Regions from separate parts of the Micromonospora sp. NPDC049301 genome, predicted to be linked through region 2. Evidence: riboswitches for the same ligand, from Rfam matches in the RefSeq annotation. Region 2 holds a riboswitch; the other holds the start of a gene.
What was found. A riboswitch is a leader RNA that binds a small molecule or an ion and turns the genes downstream of it on or off. The one in region 2 is predicted to bind thiamine pyrophosphate.
Positions count from the first base shown of each region.

Region 1: another riboswitch for thiamine pyrophosphate. It lies ahead of thiE (thiamine phosphate synthase); the one in region 2 lies ahead of AB0K07_RS18250 (ECF transporter S component).

Region 1 covers NZ_JBFAQO010000006.1:214,529-222,603, forward strand. The annotation lists gene AB0K07_RS19740 (ThuA domain-containing protein) at 1-3,268, opposite strand, end outside; TPP riboswitch at 3,561-3,670, shown strand; gene thiE (thiamine phosphate synthase) at 3,665-4,291, shown strand; gene thiO (glycine oxidase ThiO) at 4,288-5,469, shown strand; gene thiS (sulfur carrier protein ThiS) at 5,466-5,666, shown strand; gene AB0K07_RS19760 (thiazole synthase) at 5,663-6,442, shown strand; gene AB0K07_RS19765 (thiamine phosphate synthase) at 6,526-7,203, shown strand; gene thiD (bifunctional hydroxymethylpyrimidine kinase/phosphomethylpyrimidine kinase) at 7,200-7,985, shown strand; gene thiC (phosphomethylpyrimidine synthase ThiC) at 8,003-8,075, shown strand, end outside.
Region 2 covers NZ_JBFAQO010000005.1:524,394-532,468, forward strand. The annotation lists gene AB0K07_RS18230 (DUF6328 family protein) at 1-102, opposite strand, end outside; gene AB0K07_RS18235 (SIS domain-containing protein) at 244-993, opposite strand; gene AB0K07_RS18240 (AAC(3) family N-acetyltransferase) at 990-1,796, opposite strand; gene AB0K07_RS18245 (alpha/beta fold hydrolase) at 1,820-2,650, opposite strand; TPP riboswitch at 2,757-2,861, shown strand; gene AB0K07_RS18250 (ECF transporter S component) at 2,938-3,528, shown strand; gene AB0K07_RS18255 (ABC transporter ATP-binding protein) at 3,641-5,056, shown strand; gene AB0K07_RS18260 (energy-coupling factor transporter transmembrane component T) at 5,076-5,876, shown strand; gene AB0K07_RS18265 (hypothetical protein) at 6,064-6,486, opposite strand; gene AB0K07_RS18270 (MTH1187 family thiamine-binding protein) at 6,774-7,070, shown strand; gene gndA (NADP-dependent phosphogluconate dehydrogenase) at 7,174-8,075, shown strand, end outside.

The sequences.
Region 1 (8,075 bases), on a different contig from region 2:
CGACGGTGACCGGTGCCGTCCCGGTGGCCGGGGTGGCGGTGGCGCTGACCACCGGCGGCGCGTTCTCGGTGACGCCGCGGCCGAGGAAGTCCATCCAGTTGACGTTGAACAGCGACCCCGCGCCGCCGTTCGGGTCCCGGGCGACGAAGTACAGCGTGCCGCTCGCGGCGGTCACCGGCGCGGTCACGTCCGTGTACGTCTGCCACCCGCCGGTGCCCGGCACGGTCGCCGAGGCGACCAGGGGCCCGTCGACCGCGCCGGCCCGGACCTCGACCCGACCTCCGGCGACGGCCGAGGCGGCCCGGAACCGGATGTCGGTGACGTTGGTCAGGTTCGCCGGGGCGAGCGACCACCAGTCGCCGTCCTCGATGAAGCCGATGTTCTGGCCGCCGCCGGCGGTGTCGCCGCTGGTCTCGCGCTGCACGCCGGCGTCGCCGCCGCCGGTGCTCACCGGGGCCCGCCCGGTGGCGGTGAAGTACTCGGCCTGCTTGCGCTTGGGCTGCAACTGCTCGATGGCGCGGCCGGTGAGCGGGCCGGCCCCGCCAGCGCCGCCCTCGTCGGTGTAGGTGGCCTCGAAGACCGCGAACACGTTCGCCTCGGCGCCGTGCCCGGAGGCGAGCGACGTCTGGACGGTGCCGGTGCAGCCGGTGTGCTGCTCCAGCGGGTGGGCGTGCTCGTCGTGGCCGAGCAGCACCTGGAGCTGCACCCGGTCGCAGTCGATCTGCCCGTCCTCCGGGTCGGTCACCGTCACCGTGTAGCGGACCTGGTCACCCCAGTCGAAGAAGCCGCCGTCCGGCGGGAACTCGATGGTCACCGTCGGCGCGGTGTTGCCCACGGTGACCGGCACGTTGGCCACCGCCGTACGACCCTTCGGGTTGGTGACGGTGAGCTGGGCCGTGAAGCTGCCCGCCGTGGCGTACGTGTGCGTCGGGTTGGCCTCGGTGGAGGTCTGCCCGTCGCCGAAGGCCCAGGCGTAGGTGAGCGTGCCACCGTCCGGGTCCCGCGAACCGGCGCTGGAGAAGGTGACCGTCAACGGCGCGGGCCCCGAGGTCGGGGTTGCCGCCGCCACCGCGATCGGTGCGCGGTCACCGGCGATGTAGTCGATCCGGTAGACGCCGGAGTTGTCGTTGTTGCCGCCGAAGCCGCTGCCCCACTCGATCAGGTAGAGCGCGCCGTCCGGGCCGAACTCGAAGTCCATCGGCCGGATCATGCTCATCCCGGTGAGCAGCTGGTTGATGTCCACCAACGACTTCCCGTCGGCGGTCACCTGCATGGTGTACATCTTCGACTGGTTCCACTCGCCGAGCAGCGCCTTGCCGTCGTAGTACGCCGGCCACTTCCGGTCGGAGTCGAGGTCGGCGTCGTAGCGGTAGACCGGGCCGCCCATCGGGGCACCGCCGCCGCCGATCTCCGGGTACCGCGCGTCACCGGCGTACCCGTAGTCGACGGTCGCCGGGACGACCGGCGGGAGGTTGGTCAGGCCGGTGTTGTTGGGCGAGTTGTTCACCGGCGCGGCGCAGTCGAACTTCGCCCCGCTCGGGCCGGACGGGAACGTGTAGTCGTTGTACGCCTCGTTCGTCCCGGTGCAGTACGGCCAGCCGTAGTTGCCGGGGGTCACGATGTTCCACTCGACCAGACCCCGCGGGCCCCGGGTGGGGTTGTCCGCGTTGGCGTCCGGCCCGTAGTCCGCGACGTAGAGCGTCTTGGTCTTCGGGTCGGTGCCGATCCGGAACGGGTTGCGGAAGCCCATCGCGTAGATCTCGGGACGGGTCTTTTCGGTGCCCGGCGCGAAGAGGTTGCCGGCGGGGACGGTGTACGTCCCGTCGTCCTCCGGGTGGATCCGGATCACCTTGCCACGCAGGTCGTTCGTGTTGCCGGAGGTGCGCTGCGCGTCGTAGTCCTGACGGCCCGGCCGCTCGTCGATCGGCGTGTACGCGCTCGACTCGAACGGGTTGGTGTTGTCACCGGTGGCCAGGTAGAGGTTGCCGTCGCTGTCGAAGGCCATGCTGCCGCCGGCGTGGCAGCAGGTGTTGCGCTGGGTGTCGACCCGCAGCACCTGCTTCTCGCTGGCCGGGTCGATGGTGTCGCCGGTCACCGTGAACCGGGACAGCAGGTTGCGCGTGATCCCGTCGTTGGGGGCGTAGTAGAGGTAGACCCACTTGTTGGTGGCGAAGTCCGGGTCGAGCCGGATGCCGATCAGGCCGTCCTCGTTGCCGGTGAAGACGTCCAGGTCGACGGCCGTGACGGTGCTGCCGGTGTCCGGCTTGACGATCTGTACCCGGCCGTCGCGCTCGATGTAGAAGACCCGCCCGTCGGGCGCGATGTCCAGCTCCATCGGGTTGCTGGTGTTGCTGTCCAGCGCGACCTTCTCGAAGCTCGCGGTCTTCGAGGCGCCGCAGTCGGCGTCCGCGACACCGGCCGCGGTCCGGATGCCGCCGAGCAGGTGGGAGAGGAACTCCGGCTCGGCGTACGACTCCCGCGTGTGCCCACCGCCGGTGTACCAGGAACGGCCGCCGTCGAAGTCCTGACACCAGGCGGTCGGGTGGTCGGCGCCCATCGCACCCGCGCCCGGGGTGTAGCTCTTCTCGTCCAGGCTGGCCAGCACGTGCACGTCCGGCCGGGGGTTGGTCTGGAAGTTGTACCACTCGTCGAAGCGGGACCAGCGGTCCGGCAACTCGGCGGTGGACGGGTGGGCGTGGTCCTCCACCTTGACCGTGGCCTGCTGGTTCTGCGGGTGGTTGGCGAAGTACGCGCCGACCAGGTCGCCGTACCAGGCCCAGCTGTACTCGGTGTCCGAGGCGGCGTGGATGCCGACGTAACCGCCGCCGGCACGTACGTAACGCTCGAACGCGGCCTGCTGCTGGGCGTCCAGGACGTCGCCGGTGGTGGAGAGCCAGATCACGGCCTTGTACTTGGCCAGATTGGCGTCGGTGAACGCTCCGCCGTCCTCGGAACTGTCCACGGTGAATCCGTTGGCGGCACCGAGTTGTTGGATGGCGGCGATACCGGTGGGAATGGAGTCGTGGCGGAAGCCGGCCGTCTTGGAGAACACCAGGACGGAGAAGGGCTCTTCGGCTGCCTGGGCCGCCCGGGGGAGTGGCTGGGTGGCCGGGGCGGCCTGCACGACCGCTGGCGCGGCCTTCGCGGCCGGTGCGGCCTGCGCGGCGGGTGCCGCCTGCGCGGGCAGACCGAAGAGGGTCGTCGAGGCCAGGGCCAGGGAGATCAGGGTCGCAGTGATGGGTATGCGGGCACGACGAGAGTGGGACACGCCGCCTCCTAGGTCGCGGTGGACAGGAATCGCGGGGGCCGGCTCGCCGAAGACCGTCCCAGATGGAGCCGGTACGGGTGCCGTGCCAGGGCGCCCGCGCCAGCATTTTTGTCGAATCGCTGAACAAATTAATTCGGTTGGATCAATGTCGGGCAAGATGCCGGCGGGTAACGGTTCTGCAACGGCGGGCGACATTCCGAACAGGACCGTATGAAGCGCCCAGCGGATCTGGTCCGTCGCGGCCCGCCGACCCCGCCTTGGCAGCCGGCCGGAACTGTCGTACGGTGACACGCAAGTAACCCACGGGAGCCCGGTGTACCGGGCTGAGAGGGGGGCTGACAGCCCCCGACCGTCGAACCTGATCCGGGTAATGCCGGCGCAGGGAGGAGCGTTGCCGTGCCGTCCCTCGGGCGACTGCATCTGATCACCGACACCCGACCCGGGCGGGACCCGCTCACCGTGGTCCGGGCCGCCCTCACGGCGGCCCGCGCCGACCTGGTGGTGCAGGTCCGCGTCGAGGACTCCGCCACCGACCGCGAGGCGTACGACCTGGCCCGCCGGGTGCTGGCGCTCTGCACGCCGTACGGGGCGACCTGCCTGGTCAACGACCGGCTGCACGTGGCGCTGGCGGTGGGGGCCGCCGGCGGGCACGTCGGTGCCGAGGACCTGCCGGTCGCCGCCGCCCGCCGGGTGCTCGGCCCCACCGGCGTGCTGGGAGCCACCGCCCGGGCCCCGGAGACGGCGACCGCGGCGGTCGCCGAGGGGGCCAGCTACCTGGGCGTCGGGCCGTGCCACACGACCAGCACCAAGTCCGGTCTGCCCGATCCGATCGGCCCGGCCGGGCTGGGGGCGGTCACCGGCGCGGTGGACGTGCCGGTCATCGCGATCGGCGGGGTGACCGCCGCCCGGGTGCCGGCGCTGCGAGCCGCCGGGGCGTACGGGGTGGCGGTGGTCGGGGCGGTCTCCGCCGCCGCCGACGCGGCCCGTGCCACCGCCGAGCTGCTCGGAGCCCTGACGTGCTGACCGGCCGGTCCCCGTCGACGCCGTTCGACGATCGGGTCCGGCCGGACGTGGCGGTGGTGGGGGCGGGGCCGATCGGGCTGGCGATCGCCTGGCGGTGCGCATCCCGCGGGCTCCGGGTGGTGGTGCACGATCCGGCCCCCGGCTCGGGCGCGTCGGCGGTGGCCGCCGGCATGCTCTCCCCGGTGGCCGAGGCGTACTTCGGTGAGCGGCAGCTGACCGGGTTGCTGCTGGCGTCCGCCGCCCGCTGGCCGGCGTTCGCCGACGAGCTGACCGAGGCGAGCGGCGCCGAGCTGGGCTACCGGACCGAGGGCACCCTGATGGTCGGGCTGACCGGGGACGACCTGGCCGAGGCGCGCCGGCTCTGGGCGTACCAGCAGGGGCTGGACCTGCCGGTCACCCCGCTGCGCCCCACCGAGCTGCGCGACCGCGAGCCGGCGCTCGCGCCGCGGGTGCGCGGCGGGGCCCTCGCGCCCACCGATCACCAGGTCGACCCGCGGCTGCTGGTGCCGGCGCTGCGCACGGCCGCCCAGCGGGCCGGTGCGGTGCTCGTTCCGCAGGCGGTCCGGCATCTCTCCGAGGTGGACGCCCGGGTCACCGTGGTCGCCGCCGGCTGCGGCGCCGCCGCCCTCACCGGCCTGCCGGTGCGGCCGGTGAAGGGTCAGATCCTCCGGCTGCGCGCGCCCGGCGGCGCCGCGCCGGGCTTCCGGCACGTCATCCGGGGGTACGCCGACGGCGAGCCGGTCTACCTGGTGCCGCGCGCCGACGGCGAGGTGGTGCTCGGCGCGACGGTCGAGGAGCGGTCGGACACCACCGTCACCGCCGGCGCGGTGCTGCGCCTGCTCCGCGCCGGCGTCGACCTGCTGCCCGAGCTGGCCGAGTACGACCTGGTCGAGGCGGTCGCCGGACTGCGCCCGGGCACCCCGGACAACGCGCCGATCCTCGGGCCGCTGCCCGGCCGGCCGGACGTGCTGACCGCCACCGGGCACCACCGGCACGGCATCGTGCTCACCCCGGTCACCGCCGACCTGATCGCCGACCTGGTGACCACCGGCGTGGCCGACCCGCTGCTCACGCCCTTCCGCCCGGACCGTTTCGCGGGCACCGCGCCGGATCCCACCGCCGCTCCCGGTGCGGCCGACCTCGACGTGCCTGATCACACCCTGGAGGAGGACTCGTGAAGCTCACGGTGAACGGAGTCGGGCGAACCGTCGCGGGTGGCGCGTCGGTGGCCGACCTGGTCCGCGACGTCACCGGGCAGCAGCGCGGGGTCGCGGTCGCGGTCAACGGCGAGGTCGTGCCCCGGACCGGCTGGCCGGCCACGGTGCTGCAGGACGGCGACCGCGTCGAGGTGCTCACCGCCGCGCAGGGTGGGTGACCGGCATGTCGTTCGAGCTGGGTGGGACGACGTTCACCTCGCGGCTGATCCTCGGCACCGGCGGCGCCGCCAACCTGCACGTGTTGGAGCAGGCGATCCGGGCGTCCGGCACCGAGCTGGTCACGCTGGCGCTGCGCCGGGTGGACACCGCGCCGGGCTCCGCCGGTGGGCTGCTCGATCTGCTGGACCGGTGCGGGGTGCGGCTGCTGCCGAACACCGCCGGCTGCCACACGGCGACCGAGGCCGTGAAGGTGGCCCGGCTGGCCAGGGACGCGTTCGACACCGACTGGATCAAGCTGGAGGTGATCGGCGACGAGCGGACCCTGCTGCCCGACGGCGTCGAGCTGCTGCGCGCCGCCGAGGAACTGGTCGCCGACGGTTTCACCGTCCTGCCGTACACCAGCGACGACCCGGTGCTCGCCCGCCGGCTGGCCGACGTGGGCTGCGCCGCCGTGATGCCCGCCGGCGCGCCGATCGGCTCGGGGCTCGGCATCGGCAACCCGCACCACATCCGGCTGATCCGGCAGGGCGTGGACGTACCGGTGATCCTGGACGCCGGCATCGGCACCGCGTCCGACGCGGCGCTGGCGATGGAGCTGGGCTGCGACGCCGTCCTGCTGGCCAGCGCGGTCACCCGGGCCGCCGACCCGGTCGCGATGGCCACCGCGATGCGGTACGCGGTCGAGGCCGGTCGGCTGGCCGCCGGCGCCGGCCGGATCGCCCGCCGCTTCCACGCCCTCCCCTCCACCCCCGACGAGGGAAGGCCGGACCTGTGACCCCCACCCCACCTCCGTCGGCCGGGTGTGCCCCGCCAGATCTTGGAAGCGAACCGCCCCTGGTGGGGCCCGATCCTTCCAGGATCTCGGCGGGGACCGTGCCGTGGGGCGTCGTGGTGTTGACGGATCGGCTGGTGGCGCGAGCGCCGCTCGATCGGGTCGTGGCGGGGGCCGTCGCCGGGGGAGTGCGCTGGGTGGTGCTGCGGGAGAAGGACCTGCCCCGCGCCGAGCGCGCCGCCCTCGCCGTCGACCTGCGCGGGATCCTCGCCGACGTCGGCGGAACCCTGATCGTGGCGGGCCCCGACCCGCTCGACGGCGACGCCGTCCATCTGCCCTCCGCCGGCCCCTACCCACCACCGACCCTTCCGCTCGTCGGCCGCTCGTGCCACAACCAGGCCGAGCTGAGCCGACTCACCACCGAGCACTACGCGACGGTCTCCCCGGTCTGGCCAACGAAGACGAAGCCGGGTTACGGCCCACCCCTAGGACCGGACGGCCTGCGAAAGCTGGTCGAGGCCAGCCCAGTGCCCGTGCTGGCGCTCGGCGGAGTGGAAACCCCAGAACAGGTAACCGCCTGCGTCCAAGCAGGAGCCACCGGCGTAGCCGTACTAGGCGCACTCATGCGAGCCCGAGACCCCACCGAAACAGCCATCACCGTCACCACCGCCTATGCCGAGGCGGTCATCCCGGAGCTTCTCCAAGCCCGCGCGGAGGCACCCAGGTCCCCGCAGCCCCAAACCGCAACCAGGGAGGAGAAGTGACACCGCGCACCATCCTCACCATCGCCGGCTCGGACTCCGGAGGCGGCGCCGGCATCCAGGCCGACCTCAAGGTCTTCGCGGCGCTCGGCGCGTACGGCACCAGCGTCCTCACCGCGATCACCGCGCAGAACACCCGGGGCGTCGACGCGGTCCTGCCGCTGCCCCCGCGCACGGTCACCGAGCAGCTGGACAGCGTGCTCGCCGACTTCACGGTCGGTGCGGTCAAGACCGGGATGCTCGGCAATCCCGCCGTCGCCGACGCCGTGGCGGTCGCCGCCCGGGACGGCCGGCTGCCCCAGCTCGTCGTCGACCCGGTGCTGGTCGCCACCAGCGGCCACCGGCTCGGCGTGGTGGACGCGGTCGAGCGGCTCCTTCCGTACGCCAGGGTGGCGACGCCGAACTGCGCGGAGGCCGCGGCCATCACCGGGCGCCCGGTGGACGACGTGGCCGGGATGGTCGCGGCCGCCGAGGCCCTCGCGGCCGGTGGCCCGGAGTACGTGGTGGTCACCGGCGGCGACCTGGACGGTGGCGAGGCGGTCGACGTGCTGCACGGCGCCGGAAGCACCACCCTGCTGCGCGCGCCCCGGGTGGACACCCGGCACACCCACGGCACCGGGTGCTCGTTCTCGGCGGCGATCGCCGTGCGGCTCGCGCTGGGCGATCCGGTGCCGGCGGCGGTCGGGGTCGCCAAGGAGTACGTGCTCCGCGCACTGACCGGAGCGCGGGGTTGGGAGCTGGGCGCGGGCCGTGGGCCGCTGGATCACTTCGGCTGGTCCGCTTGATCACCAGGGAGGCTGTCATGCAGGCACGAGGCAAGGTGTACGTCGAGGGTTCGCGGCCGGATGTGCGGGTGCCGTTCGCCGAGGTGGCGC
Region 2 (8,075 bases):
GAAGGCGAAGAGGATCTGCACGCCGGTCTGGGCGACCCGCAACTCCTGCAACAGGTCGGCGAAGTTGCGCTGCCAACGCTGCTTCTCGGTCTCCTTCGACACGCGCTACCTCCGGTGAGACGGTACTGCCGGCGGTCCTGGCCGCCGGCAGCAACGCCAATGCCCCACCCGGCTGAGCGCGAAACAGGTTCACGACATCTGCCGGCCACCGTCCGGCCACCTGCCGGACCCGGCCATCGAGGGTCAGGAGCCGCGTCGGATGCGACCGGCGTACCGGGCCTCCAGCGCGTTGTTGTGCGCGTCGCCGTCCGGGATGTTGGCCGACAGGTAGACCGGGGGCCGCTCCCCCGCCGCCAGCAACCGGGCCACCACCTCCACGGTGATCTGCTGGGCGAGCAGCGCCGCCGTGATCGAGGAGACCGCGCCCACCGCGCCACCGCCGGGCAGCGGCAGAGTCGCGTCGCCGTACGGCGCGCCGTTGTCGAGCACCACGTCGGCGAGGTCCGCCAGCTTGCGCCCGGACGGGTGGCGGGAGGTCATCCGGCCGGAGTGCTGGACGGAGGTGATCGCCACCAGCCCGTGCCCACGCTGCTTGACCAACGTGGCGAACTCCACCATCGCCCCGTTGACGCCGGAGTTCGAGGCGAGCACGAAGACGTCGGTGGGCCGCACCGGGGCCAGCTCGTACAGCCGGTGCGCCACCGCCGGGTCCCGCTCCAGCAGCGGCCCGAGCCGGTCGGCCGGTTCGCCGCCGAGCAGCACCAGGTCGCGCAGCGCGATCCGGTTGGTCGGCACCAGGCCGCCCGCCCGGCCGGCGATCTCCATGGCCAGCGCCTCCGAGTGCCCGGTGCCGAAGGCGTGCACCACCCCGTCGGCCCGCACCGCGTCGGCGATCAGGTCCGCCGCTCGCCCCACCGCCGCCCGCTGACTCTCGGCCACCCGGCCCATCATCTCGGTCACCACGGCCAGGAAGTCCTCGGCGCTCACCGTCATGCGTCCTCCGTCGTCCGGTTGCGGGCCATCCATTGCACCGCGAAGTCGACCGCCGCCCGCTGGCCCATCAACCTCCCGGTCCCGGTGCCGACCCGTCCGGTACGGACCGCCCCGGTCGCCTCCAGGTCCCGGCCCAACGCGCCGAAGTCGGTCTCGTCGAGCCGTACGTCCTGCCACCACACCCATTCGCGGCCACCGTCGGCGGTGCGGACCGCCGCGCCCAACTGCTCCCTGGGCGGGGCCGGACGGCGGTACTCGGCCAGGTGCAGCGAGGTGTTCACCGCGTGGCCCACGCCGAGCAGCAGCACGCTGGCGCCGAGGTCGTAGAGCCGGGCCAGCGGGGAACCCTCGCCGAGCATGTCGGCCCGGGTGTGCCCGGTCACCACCCGACCGGCGGCCGGCCCGAGCGCGGCGAACGACACGTGGGGATGCGAGCTGCGCAACGCTCCGGGCCAGGAGCGGACCGTCTCGGCGAACACACCCATGAACCGGCTCGGGGTGACCGCCGGATCGAACCCGGGCATCTCGGCGCGGATCAGCGACCACCAGTCCCCCGGCACCGGCGGGTTGCGCCATTGCGCCGGGTCGCTGTTGTCGGGGGTGTGGGTGGGCACCACGATCGTGCCGTCCGGGCCGAGCGCGTCGCGCAGGGCCAGCACCAACGCCTGCGGCCCACCGCAGACGAAGCCCAACTGGCGCAGCGCGGCGTGCACCAGCAGCGTCCCGCCGGGGCGTACGCCCAGCATGCGCAGTTGCGCGGCGAGCGAGCGCCGGGTGCCCGGCCCGCTGGCGTCCGTCGTCACGGTGCTCCTCCGACCGACATGGCTCACGCCGTTCCGCTGGTCCGGGCCAGGATCGCCTCGGCGAGCGGGCCCGGCGCGGCGTCCGGGATCCAGTGGCTCACCCCGGGCAACGGTACGAAGCGGTAGTCCCCGGTGACGTTGGCGGCGCACGCCTCGGCGGCGGTCCGGCCGATGGCGACGTCCCGGTCGCTCCACACGTACGTGGTGGGCACCGCGACCGGACCGACGCCGGCCAGGTCGGCGCGGGACATCGCCCGGTACCAGTTCAGCGCGGCGGTGAGGGCGCCCGGCTCGCGCATCGGGTCGGCGTAGTGGTCCACCCGGGACGCGTCGCCCGCCCCGCTGAGCAGCTTGCGCAATGCGGTGGCGTTCCACGCCAGCAGCACCTTCTCCGCCTTGCCGGGCTTGCGGAACAGGGCGATGTACGACGAGCGGGCCTTCTGCTGGCCGTCGGTGGCGAGCGCGTGCGCCATGGCCGCCGGATGCGGCACGGACACCGCGGTCAACGTACGGACCCGCTCGGGATGCCGGGCGGCCACCGCCCAGGCCACGATCGCGCCCCAGTCGTGGCCGACCAGGTGGACGGCGTCCAGCCCGAGCGCGTCGAGCACCGCCACCGCGTCGGCGACCAGTTCGGGGATCCGGTAGTCGGCCACCTCCGCGGGCCGGGCGCCCGGCGAGTAGCCCCGCTGGTCCAGTGCGTACGTGCGCAGCCCGGCGGCGTGCAGCGCGGTGGCGACCTCGTCCCACTCGCCGGAGTGCTGGGGGAAGCCGTGCAGCAGCAGGACGGGCGCGCCGTCCGGCGGACCACCGGCGCGTACATCGAACGTGAGACCCCGTGCGTCAACCCGCATGATCGTGAGCCTACCGAGCCGGCGTCCGACGGGCAGGACGCTGAGGTGGGCGGACGCCCTGCTGGGCCGGTACCCCTGCTCGGTGCTAGCGTCAGCGAGACAACTTCACATCCGACAGGGGAGCGCACAGCGCTGAGAGTGCGGGCACGCCCGCAGACCCTCGAACCTGATCTGGGTAATGCCAGCGCAGGGAGTTCGGTCGACCTCCAGCCGCGCCGCCGTCCGGTGCCACCGGACGCGCGGCGTGCGTCTTCTCCTGGTTCGCACTCAGAACTGGGAGCATTCACATGAACCACAGCGACACCAGCCGCTGGCGCACCATCGACATCGTCGTCGCCTCGGTGATCGCGGTCGCCTTCGGCGTCATCTTCTGGGCCTGGGGCCTGGTCTGGAGCGCCACCGAGGGGGCGTTCGCCTTCTTCCCGCCGGCGCAGACCCTGATCTACGGCGTCTGGCTGATGCCGGCCGTGGTCGGCGGCCTGGTCATCCGCAAGCCCGGGGCCGCGCTCTACTGTGAGACGGTCGCCGCGGTCCTCTCCGCGCTGCTGGGCAGCCAGTGGGCCGGCACGGTGATCCCGCAGGGCATCGTGCAGGGCATCGGCGCCGAACTGGCCTTCGCCGCGTTCCGGTACCGGTCGTTCCGGCTGCCGACCGCGGTGCTGGCCGGCGCGCTGACCGGGCTCAGCGCCGCGCTGTTCGACTTCTTCGTCTGGAACGCCGACTACGAGCTGACCGACTACCGCATCCCGTACGCGCTGCTCACCATCGTCAGCGCCACGGTGGTCGCCGGCGTCGGCGGCTGGGTCCTCACCCGCGCCCTGGCCAACACCGGTGTCCTGGACCGCTTCCCGGTCGCCCGCGACCGCGCCGCCATCTGACCCGATCACCCGTGTCGATCATGAGGTTGGCGGTGGGTTGGATCTCCGGAAGCGCCGCCAACCTCATGATCGACGGGGCAGGGTGGAGCCGGTGGCGGGGCTGGAGGGTGCCGTGAGCGGGGTGCAGCTGCGCGGGTTCGGGTGGCGGCACGCCGGGCGTCGGGCGTGGGCCGTTCGCGGGGTGGACCTGCGGGTCGAGGCTGGGGAGCGGGTGTTGTTGCTCGGGCCGTCGGGGGCCGGCAAGAGCACCCTGCTCAGCGCGCTTGCCGGGCTGCTGCCGGACGACTCCGGCGAGCAGGAGGGCACCGTCGAGATCGACGGGCTCGACCCGCGCAAGGGCAGGGAACGGGTCGGCATCGTGTTCCAGGACCCGGAGACCCAGCTCGTGATGGCCCGCAGCGGTGACGACGTCGCGTTCGGCCTGGAGAACCGGGGGGTGCCGGCCGGCGAGATCTGGCCCCGGGTGGACGAGGCGCTGCGCCGGGTCGGCTTCCCGTACGACCGGGACCGGCCCACCGCCGCGCTCTCCGGCGGCGAGCAGCAGCGCCTCGCCCTGGCCGGCGCGCTGGCCCTGCGCCCCGGCCTGCTGCTGCTCGACGAGCCGACCGCCAACCTCGACCCGGCCGGGGCCGATCTGGTCCGGCGGGCGGTGGCCGGCGCCCTGGACGCCGACACCACGCTGATCCTGGTCGAGCACCGGGTCGCCGAGGCGCTCCCGCTGGTCGACCGGGTGGTCGTCCTGGAGCCCGGTGGCGGGGTCCGCGCGGACGGCCCACCCGACACGGTCTTCGCCGCGCACGGTGCCGCACTCGCCGCCGAGGGCGTCTGGGTGCCGGGTCACCCCATCGCCGCCCGGCGGGCCACCGGCGCACCCGGTGAGCTGCTGCTCACCGCGGACCGGCTCGGCCTGCCGCCCCGCCTGGCCCCCACCGACCTGGCGGTACGCGCCGGCGAGGCGCTCGCCGTCCGCGGGCCCAACGGGGCCGGCAAGTCCACTCTCGCGCTGCTGCTCGGTGGGCTGCTGCGGCCGGGCGCCGGACGGGTCACCGCGACCGTCGAGCTGGCCGGGCCGGATCACCGCACTCCCCCGCACCGCTGGCGGGCGCCCGCGCTGGCCCGGCGGATCGGGTCGGTCTTTCAGGATCCGGAGCACCAGTTCGTCACCAGCACCGTCTTCGACGAGCTGGCGCTCGGCCCACGCCGGACGGGCCAGCCCGAGCCGGCCGTCACGCAGATCGTGGCGGGGCTGCTGGAGCGGCTGCGGCTGACCCGGCTCGCCGCGGCCAACCCGTACACCCTCTCGGGTGGGGAGGCCCGGCGGCTGAGCGTGGCGACGGCCCTGGCCACCGCGCCCCGGCTGCTGATCTGCGACGAACCCACCTTCGGCCAGGACCGGCGGACGTGGCGGGAGCTGGTCGACCTCTTCGCCGACCTCCGCGACGCCGGGCACGGCGTGGTCACCGTGACCCACGACCCGGACTTCGTCGCCGCGCTCGCCGACCGCACCGTCACCCTGGAGCGATCGTGACCCGCCGGGACGGCATCCGATGATCAGCATCGAGCCGGTCGCCGCGCCCGGCGCGCCGCTGGCCCGCCGCAACCCGGTGGCGAAGGTGGCCGCCGCGCTGGCCTTCTCGTTCACCCTGCTGGCCACCCTGGACCCGGTGGCCCCGGCGATCGCCATCGCGGTCGAACTCGCCGTGCTGCCGCTGTTCGGCATCCGCTACCGGGTGCTGGCCCGGCGGTCCTGGCCACTGCTGGTCAGCGCGGCCGGCATCCTGGTCACGCTGGTGCTCTTCGCCGCCGACCGGTCCGGCCGGGTCCTGCTGGACGCGGGACCGGTGCTGGTCACCACCGGCGTTCTGCTCACCGCGCTCGGGCTGATCCTGCGGGTGCTCGCGGTGGCCCTGCCCGGCGTGATCGTCTTCGCCACCACCGACCCCACCGATCTGGCCGACGCGCTGATCCAGAACGCGAAGGCGCCGGCCCGGTTCGCCATCGGGGCGCTGGCCGCGTTCCGGCTGGTGCCGCTGCTCGGCCAGGAGTGGCAGATGATCAGCATGGCCCGGCGGGCGCGGGGCGTCGACGCCGGGCGCAACCCGGCGGCGAAGCTGCGGCTGTTCGCCTCGACCGCGTTCGCGCTCCTGGTCGGTGCGATCCGCCGGGGCACCCGGCTGGCCGTGGCGATGGACGCCCGCGGTTTCGACGCCGGCACACCTCGCACGGTGGCCCGTCGTCAGCCGTTCAACCGTGCCGACGCCCTGCTCATCGTCGTCGCCGCCGCGCTGGCCGGCAGCGCCCTCACCGTCAGCATCCTGCTCGGCAGCTTCCGCCCGCTGATCGGCTGACCCGCTCCTCCCCCCGCAGCGCGCCGACCGGCGTCTCTGCACGCCTCGCCTCGCCGCCGCGCTGGCATGATCCGCACAACATCAGGGATGTTGCTGGCTCGCTGGTCGGTGAGGCAGCAGCATCCCTGATGTTGCTGCCTCACCGACCGCGACACCGCAACAGCGCGCCCGGGTGGGTGCGGGTTGGTCAGCTGCGGCGGAAGGCGTAGCGGCGGCTTTGGCCGGCCTGTCGACCACCGCCGCCGGCCGAGCGCGTCCCGCCACCCTGCGGCGGTCCGGCCGTGGGTGCCTTCGGTCGCCCGGCGACCTTCGGCAGGTCTGCCAACGCCGGCGCGTCGACTGCTGCCGGCACGTCGACCGGCGGCACCAGCTCACCCGGCATCGCCGCCGGCAGAGCCGGCTGATTCAGCTCCGCCGGCAGAGCCGGCTCAACGAGCAATGCCGGCTCAACGAGCAATGCCGGCTCAACCAGCAGCGCCGGCTCGACCGCGAGGTCGAGGTCGGTTCGGGTTGGTCGGAGCGCGTCGCGACCGGCCGCCGGGTCCGTGCCGGCGGGCGTCGGTGCGGGGGTACGCGACGACTTCTTCTTCGGGTTGCGCCTGGCGGGCATCCGGGCCTCCTTCGGTGCCGACCGTCACGGCCTTTACCGCTCGGCGGTCGGTCGGCTCGGCTGGTGACCGTCGCAGCGCGACGGTCGAGAGGGAAGGGACTGCTCACCGGGGTCGGGCAGGGCCAGCACCGCACACGGCGGGTCGGGGATGCGGGACGCCCGGGAGCGCACGGACCGCGGCGCGGGGCGGCGGGCCGGCTCGGAAGTGGGGCGTCAGTTACGCATGCCGGCACGCTATCCGGTGGGCGGGCACCGGCGCATCCGGTTTTCCTGGCAGCATCGGCGACATGCTGATCGCGTTCTCGATTACCCCGCTCGGTGTCGGTGAGTCCGTCGGTGACCTGGTCGCCGAGGCGGTACGGGTGGTCCGCGAATCCGGCCTGCCCAACCGCACGGATGCCATGTTCACCACCGTCGAGGGCGAGTGGGACGAGGTGATGGCGGTGGTGAAGCGGGCGGTCGACGTGGTGGCCGCGCAGGCGCCCCGGGTGAGCGTCGTGCTGAAGGCCGACGTCCGGCCCGGAGTGGCCGACGCGCTCACCGCCAAGGTGGCGCGAGTGGAGGATCGGCTGGCCCGGGGCTGAGCGCCACCGGCCGGTCACCGCCTGTCGACGAGGCGACCCGCTCCACCGCGCACCGCGATACGGTCGCAGGACGGCACTACGACGGCGAGAGGTGGCGGCACGAATGGCTGAGCAGGCGACGGCGCAGATCGGCGTGACCGGGCTGGCGGTGATGGGCCGCAACCTGGCCCGCAACCTGGCCCGCAACGGCTTCACCGTGGCGGTGCACAACCGCTCGCCGGAGCGCACCCGCAGCCTGGTGGCCGAGCACGGCGACGAGGGCACGTTCGTGCCCGGCGAGACGATGGCCGACTTCGTGGCGTCGTTGGAACGGCCCCGCGCGGTGATCGTGATGGTCAAGGCGGGTGCGCCCACCGACGCGGTGATCGACGAGTTGGTGCCGCTGCTGGAGGAGGGCGACATCGTCGTCGACTGCGGCAACGCCCACTTCGCCGACACCCGCCGCCGCGAGGAGGCGCTGCGCACGCACGGTCTGCACTTCGTCGGCACCGGCGTCTCCGGCGGCGAGGAGGGCGCGCTGCTCGGGCCGAGCATCATGCCGGGCGGTTCCCCGGAGTCGTACGCCAAGCTCGGGCCGATGTTCGAGAAGATCTCCGCCCACGTGGACGGGGTGCCGTGCTGCCGGCACATCGGGCCGGACGGCGCCGGGCACTTCGTCAAGATGGTGCACAACGGCATCGAGTACGCCGACATGCAGCTCATCGCCGAGGCGTACGACCTGCTGCGCGCCGGCCTGGACGCGGATCCCGCGGAGATCGCGGAGATCTTCCGGGGGTGGAACGGCGGCGAGCTGGAGTCCTTCCTCATCGAGATCACCGCCGACGTGCTGGCCCACCGCGACGCGGCCACCGGCCGGCCCTTCGTCGACGTGGTGCTGGACCGGGCGGAGCAGAAGGGCACCGGGCGGTGGACGGTGCAGAGCGCGCTGGATCTGGGCATCCCGATCACCGGGATCGCCGAGGCGACCTTCGCCCGCTCGCTCTCGGGCCACGTCGACCAGCGCGA